2 regions of the Paenibacillus sp. FSL M7-1455 genome follow, and region 2 is predicted to be linked to the other one. Evidence: riboswitches for the same ligand, from Rfam matches in the RefSeq annotation. Region 2 holds a riboswitch; the other holds the start of a gene.
What was found. Region 2 has a riboswitch for S-adenosylmethionine ahead of metA (homoserine O-acetyltransferase MetA). Riboswitches for the same ligand answer to the same signal wherever they lie in the genome.
Positions count from the first base shown of each region.

Region 1: it holds a riboswitch for S-adenosylmethionine, as region 2 does, so the genes downstream of both, NYE48_RS21415 (methionine ABC transporter ATP-binding protein) here and metA (homoserine O-acetyltransferase MetA) in region 2, are expected to answer to the same signal.

Region 1 is NZ_JBBORO010000001.1:4,638,453-4,641,861, forward strand. Features, by position in the region: gene NYE48_RS21410 (methionine ABC transporter permease) at 1-581, opposite strand, end outside; gene NYE48_RS21415 (methionine ABC transporter ATP-binding protein) at 581-1,591, opposite strand; SAM riboswitch class I at 1,738-1,879, opposite strand; gene NYE48_RS21420 (Cthe_2314 family HEPN domain-containing protein) at 1,966-2,667, opposite strand; gene NYE48_RS21425 (COX15/CtaA family protein) at 2,786-3,409, opposite strand, start outside.
Region 2 is NZ_JBBORO010000001.1:1,341,991-1,345,399, forward strand. Features, by position in the region: gene corA (magnesium/cobalt transporter CorA) at 11-946, opposite strand; SAM riboswitch class I at 1,402-1,525, shown strand; gene metA (homoserine O-acetyltransferase MetA) at 1,640-2,575, shown strand; gene NYE48_RS06310 (aminotransferase class I/II-fold pyridoxal phosphate-dependent enzyme) at 2,611-3,409, shown strand, end outside.

The sequences.
Region 1 (3,409 bases), 3.3 Mb from region 2:
ATGACTTCCTTCTGATACCGGTAATAACCGTAACGGATCGCAAGGTCTCCAAGCCCGCCGCCGCCGACCATGCCGGACATGGCCGTATAGGATACCAGCGTGACGACCGTGATCGTAATGCCTGCAAGCAGGCCCGGTCCGGCTTCCGGCAGCAGCACCTTCATGATGATCTGCCACGTGGAAGCGCCCATCGACTGCGCGGCTTCCAGCACGCCCCGGTCCACCTCGCGCAGCGAGGTCTCCACCAGTCTGGCAAAAAACGGCGCGGCCGCGATCACCAGCGGCGGAATCGTCCCGAGCACTCCATAGGATACGCCCACGATCCATGTCGTAAACGGGATCAAAGCAACGATCAGGATGATAAACGGCACGGAACGCAAAATGTTGACGATGACCGACAGCACGTTGTAGACGATCCGCACCCAGCCGGTGTTCGATCGCGACGTCTGGTACAGCAGCACGCCAAGCGGCAGGCCGAGAATAAACGTAAACACCGCGGAGGAAACGAGCATTTTCAACGTATCCGCGCTGGCTACGCCGATTTCGTTCCAATCCAGCAGCGAAAAATCAATACCGAACATCAGTCATACACCTCCACGTCCAAACCTTCGTCCCGAACCTTCCGGATCGTTTCCTCGATCGGCCCGGACTCGCCTTCCAGCCGAACGATCAGCTGGCCGTAAGGGATGTCCTTGATCTTCGAAATCGTCCCCTGCAAAATCGCGAAATCGACGCCGGTTTCCCTTGCCGTCCGGGATAAAATCGAGTCGTACGTTTTTTCCCCCAGGAACGTCAGCTTGCATAGCTTGGACGAACCGTCATGCGGCGCCTGCAGCGCAAGCTGGGCGGATTCTCCCACCTCGCCGAGGATAAACTCGCGGGTCACCGGATGCTGCGGCTTCAGGAACACTTCGGCCACGGCCCCCTCCTCCACGATGCCGCCTTGATGAATGACGGCGACGCGGTCGCAAATGCTTTGGATGACATGCATCTCATGCGTGATGAGAACGATGGTCAGGTTGAATTTTTGGTTGATGTCAAGCAGCAGCTTGAGTATGGAATCGGTCGTCTGCGGATCCAAAGCCGATGTGGCTTCGTCGCACAGCAGCACCTGCGGGTCGCTGGCCAGCGCGCGGGCAATGCCGACCCTTTGCTTCTGGCCGCCGGACAGCTGCGCCGGATATTTGTCGCGGTGATCCTCCAGCCCGACAAGCTGAAGGAGTTCGTTCACTTTGTTCGCCATTTTGGCTTTATCCACATGGGCGAGCCGCAGCGGAAACGCGATGTTGTCGTAGACGGTCGCCGAGCTCAGCAGATTGAAATGTTGAAAAATCATGCCGATTTCCCTGCGCTTGGTCTGCAGCTGCTGCTTGCCGAGCTTGGTCAAATCCACGCCATCGACCCATACCTCGCCGGACGTCGGCCGCTCCAACAGGTTCATGCAGCGGATCAGCGTGCTTTTGCCGGCGCCGGAATGTCCGATGACCCCGAAGATCTCTCCTTTTTTAATGGAAAGGTTAAGGCCGGATAGAGCTTCCGTCGTCTTCGTGCCTTTGCCGTATCTTTTGGTTACTTGTTTCAATTCAATCAATCCGAAGCTCTCCTTCCTTGCTTTCTTAAAGCTTAAGCCTTGCGTCCTATCTATCAATGAAATGCCGCTCTTCGACATAAGTAGACAAAATAAAAAGCCCTCTTGACGGAATCAAAAAGGGCTCTTCTATTCGAAGTCGCTTCCTCTTCTCATCTGCCAATCTGCAGCGCATGCCTGCAGTTGTAGGAATTAGCACCATGTCATTCGGGACTTTGGCCTCGCGGGGCCGCTTCTCGAATCGGTTGCCGGGCTTCATCGGGCCTGTCCCTCCGCCTCTCTCGATAAGAAAAAAATGTATGCAAACAATATTATTTTTTCACGTGATTCAGTATAATCACTTTTCCGCTTCTTGTCAAAAGGAAATTTGTTGGATTTTAGGACCACAGTCTCCCTGCATACCGGTATACCGCGATCAACGATTTGCAGACCATGTCAAGCCCCTGCCGCAGATCCTCCAAATGCTGATCCAGGTCCTCCAGCTCCACTTTGGCATGCAGGCCCTGATGCCGCTGCCACAGGTCGTCCTGCATCTCCGCGTTCATGTAATGAATCTCCGCGTTCCTCCGTTTGCGCAGCACGTTCAGCGCGTCGCGGTATTCGTTTTTGACGGAATTCAGTTCGCCCTCCAGTTCAGGACTGCGCTCCAGTTCCCGGAGCCTGCGGAGGACGGTGAAATACGAGTAATGCTCCTTCACTTTGGCCGTATTCAAGTCAAAAAGTTCATTCAGCACCGTGCCGAGCTTATCCAAAACCGAAAAGACGCGGATAAAGCCGTTTTTATAAAAATAGGCGTATCTTGCATATTCGGTCTGCTCTTGAACGTTCATGTCGTCGACGTATCCGGCCTTGACCGATTTGCGGAAAAAGGCGGCGGCAAACAAGCTTTGTTCCAGCTCGTCCAATGAGGAAACCAGCCCCCGCGTCCATATGTCCAGCTTCCGGAAATCATGGCTCGGGTCGTCGTTTTTGTCCATTTCCTTTTGAAGCAGCCCGATGGTGCGGTGCATCGCATCCATGGCTTCCCCAATCCGTCCCTTGTTCTGGCGCGGCATTTCTCCAAGCAGTGTTCGCAGCATGGGCTTCTCTCCCGGCGTATAGTTTCGGATAACGTACATTCTTGATAAGACCAAACAAAGCCCTCGAAGACGAAACTCGCGGACTTTGCTGTAGGCAAATGTTTATGATGCCTTGCACTTACACATTTGATGCAGGCTTCAGTTGTTCGACGGGCTCTTTGCCGAGCTGCCATACCCGTACGCTCAAATAACACAGGACGCCGAACAACGAGGAAATGAGCAGGTTATGAAGCAGCGCCGCAAAAATGTAAACCTCGGGGTTGCCCAGCGTGTACACGATGCCCGCGCCGCTGAACACCTGCAGAAGGCACAATACGGCGGCGGCGCCTCCGAGCGTTCGAATCTCCCTGCTGTTCCGGTGCAGCTTAAACGCGCAAACAGCCATGACCACGACGGCGATCAACAGCAGCAATGCCGCTAACCGGTGAACAAACGCGATGGCCACGCTTCCCGTGAGCGTCGGAATGAATTGCCCGTTGCACAGCGGCCAGCCGGAACAACCCCCGGCCGAGCTTGTATGGCTGACGTAAGCCCCGACGTAGACCACTAGGTACGAATAGATCGTAATCGACCATACAAAAGTACGGAAGCCGGGCGAAACGGCCGGTTGATCCTCGGGAGAATCCGTTTGCTTTTCCCGGTCCATTTTTCGGGCCCCGAGGGCAAGCATAAGCGAACTGGCGAAAGCAATGAGCGAAAATCCAAAATGAAGCGCTAACACGGCGGACGATTGGTCATAAAT
Region 2 (3,409 bases):
CGGCCGCCTTTCAGATCCAGTCCTTCTTGCGGAAAATCAGCAGCATGCTGACGGCGAGCACGGCCATGATTCCGATCACGACAAAATATCCGTAAGCCGTATGCGTTTCGGGCATATTGTCGAAGTTCATGCCATAGATTCCGGTAATGACCGTGAGCGGCATGAATATGGTCGTGATGGCGGTAAACACGCGCATGATTTCATTCGCGCGGTTGGCGATGCTGGACTGGTAGGCTTCGCGAAGGTTGCCCATCAGATCGCGGAACGTATCGAAGGTTTCAGAAATTTTGACGGCATTTTCATAAATATCGCTAAAATATTTTTGCAGCTGATCGTCGATCAACCGAAGATCCCGTTTATTGAGCGTATTGATCAGTTCTTTTTGCGGTCCCAGCACCTTTTTCAGCCACAGGATTTCGCTTCGCAAACCGATGATTTCGTTCAGGTGCGATTTTTTCGTGTGCATCAGGATATCTTCTTCCAGCTTTTCGATTTTGGCTTCGATCCGGTCGCCTACGGTGAAGTAGTTGTCAACGACAAGGTCGATCAGCAAATACAAAAAGCGGTCCGGGGTGCTGACTTCCTGCTCCCATAAAATCGGCTTCAGGGAACGCAGCTCGTGAATTTTTTGTTTGGTCACCGTGATAATAAAATGGCGGCCCAAAAAGACGTTCAGCGCACGCAGGAAAATTTCCTCGTCATCGAAACGGATGGAATTCACGACGATAAAATAATGGTTTTCGTAAATTTCGAGTTTGGGGCGTTGTTCCTCTTCGCTCAAGCAGTCTTCCACCGCCAGATCGTGAAGGGAAAATAAAGGCTGCAAAAGCGCCAGATCTTCCACGTCCGCATCGATCCAATAGAATCCTGCAGGCGGGGCAGTCAGCGTGGTTTGGATGTCATCGATCGGGCTGAAAACGCCCTCGTTTACCAACCGGATTTTCATCTGATTTCACTCCTTCATCCCGACATGCGGCGCATGTCCAGGAAACGCTTGTTTAGGGCATAGGAAAGAAATCAGCGTTGCCGGTCGTTTTTTTTCGGGGAATTAAAAGAGGAATCCGCGGTAGACAAAAGCGAAAACTTCCCTGCGCCGGCAAGCCGATTTCAGTTCTATGCGGTTGTGTTCATTTGCATTCAGCTTCGGGCTCGGGTCGCCTTCCATCTCATGTCACCTCTTGTTTTAGGTTCAAACACTTGTCTAGTATAACGCCGGGCCATGGACCTTTCAAGAAAAAAATCGCGCCTGGCGCCGTCCTGTTACAGCGTATGACAAAGGCTGGAAAAACGTGTGGGCTCCTCTTGCGGCATTTGCCCGAAAGCTTCTTGACGAAGGATGGGATTATGATTTAAAGTAAGGAACAAGAACAAGAACAAGATCATAAAACTGAATACAGCGAAATCTTATCAAGAGCAGGTGGAGGGACTAGCCCAATGAAACCCGGCAACCGGCGCGAATGCGCACGGTGCTAATTCTTGCAGGAACGTGAAGCTGCTTTGCGCAGCGGTTTCTGACAGATGAGAGAGGCGTAAAATATAACGAACATGACCTTTCTCTATGCAGGAAGGTCATTTTTGTTTTATATGCACCTTGCTCCCCCGTATGATTTTCGCCACCTTCAAAAAGGAGTGTTGAATCATGCCGATTAAAATTCCGGATGCCCTGCCGGCCAAAGAAATTCTAAACGGAGAAAATATTTTCGTCATGGATGAGAGCAGAGCGTACCATCAGGACATTCGGCCGCTTCGCATCGCCATCCTGAACATCATGCCGACCAAAGAGACGACGGAAACGCAGCTGCTCCGCCTGCTGGGCAACTCCCCGCTGCAGGTGGAAATTACGCTGCTGCACCCGCAGTCGCACACGTCGAAAAATACGTCCGTGGAACACTTGGAGGCATTTTACAAGACGTTCGACGAAGTGCGCCACCGCCGTTTCGACGGCATGATCATTACCGGCGCGCCGGTGGAACGTTTGGATTTCGAAGACGTGTTCTATTGGGATGAGCTCGAGGAAATCATGGATTGGTCCAAAACGAACGTCACCTCGACGCTGCATATCTGTTGGGCCTCGCAGGCCGGCCTGTATCATCATTTCGGGGTGCCGAAGTGGGATTTGGCCAAAAAATGCTTCGGCGTGTTCCCGCATACGGTCAACCGGCAAAACGTAAAGCTTCTTCGCGGTTTCGACGAGGTGTTTTATGTACCGCATTCCCGCCATACGGAGGTCCGCCGCGAAGACATCGAAGGCATCGACGAATTGGAGATTTTGTCCGAATCCGAGGAAGCGGGCATCTATTTGGTGGCAACGAAAGACGGCAGACAGATTTTCGTCACGGGACATTCCGAATACGACGCCTATTCCTTGAAGTGGGAGTACGAACGGGATATCGCCAAGGGCATGGAGATGGACATTCCGAAGCATTATTACCCGAATGACGACCCGAGCCAAACCCCGCCGGCGATCTGGCGCGCCCATGCAAACTTATTATTCTCTAATTGGCTGAATTACTATGTATATCAAGAAACGCCCTACGACATCGGCGAAGTCGCCGAAGTTTGGCCGCAGATCTAGGCTGCATACTTAAGGAGATTATGGGGGAAACCGACATGGAGAAAAGAAAAGCACTAAACATCGAAAGCCGATTGGCGCAAATCGGTTCGCAGGAGGATCCGGTCACGGGAGCCGTAAACTTTCCGATTTACCAGGCCACGGCGTTTCGCCATCCGAAGCTCGGCCAAAGCACGGGATTCGATTACGCTCGTACCAAAAGCCCGACGCGCAAAGTTCTTGAAGAAGCTGCCGCCGAATTGGAGTCCGGCGATGCCGCATTTGCGTGCAGCTCGGGCATGGCTGCCCTTCAAACGATCTTTTCCTTGTTCAAGCAGGGCGACCATTTGATCGTATCGCTTGATTTGTACGGCGGAACGTACCGGCTGCTGGAGCGGATCCTTTCGAAGTTCGGCGTCAGCGCGTCGTACATCGACACGAATGATCTGGATGAGCTCGAAAAATCGAGACGTCCGGAAACGAAGGCGGTTTTCATCGAAACGCCGACCAATCCGCTGATGATGATTACGGACATCGAGAAGGTGGCTGCTTGGGCGAAACGCCATGAACTGCTGACCATCGTGGACAATACGCTGCTGACGCCGTTTTTCCAGCGCCCGATCGAACTTGGCGCAGACATCGTCATTCACAGCGCGACCAAATATTTGGGCGGACATAACGACGTGCTCGCCGGCCTGATCATCACGAAAGGAAAAGAGCTGTCGGAAGAAATGTTTTTCCTGCACAACTCGATCGGAGCGGTGCTTGGAGCAAGCGATTCGTACCAGTTGATGAGGGGCATGAAGACGCTGGCGCTCCGGATGGAGCGGCATGAGAGCAACGCGATCGCCGTTGCCG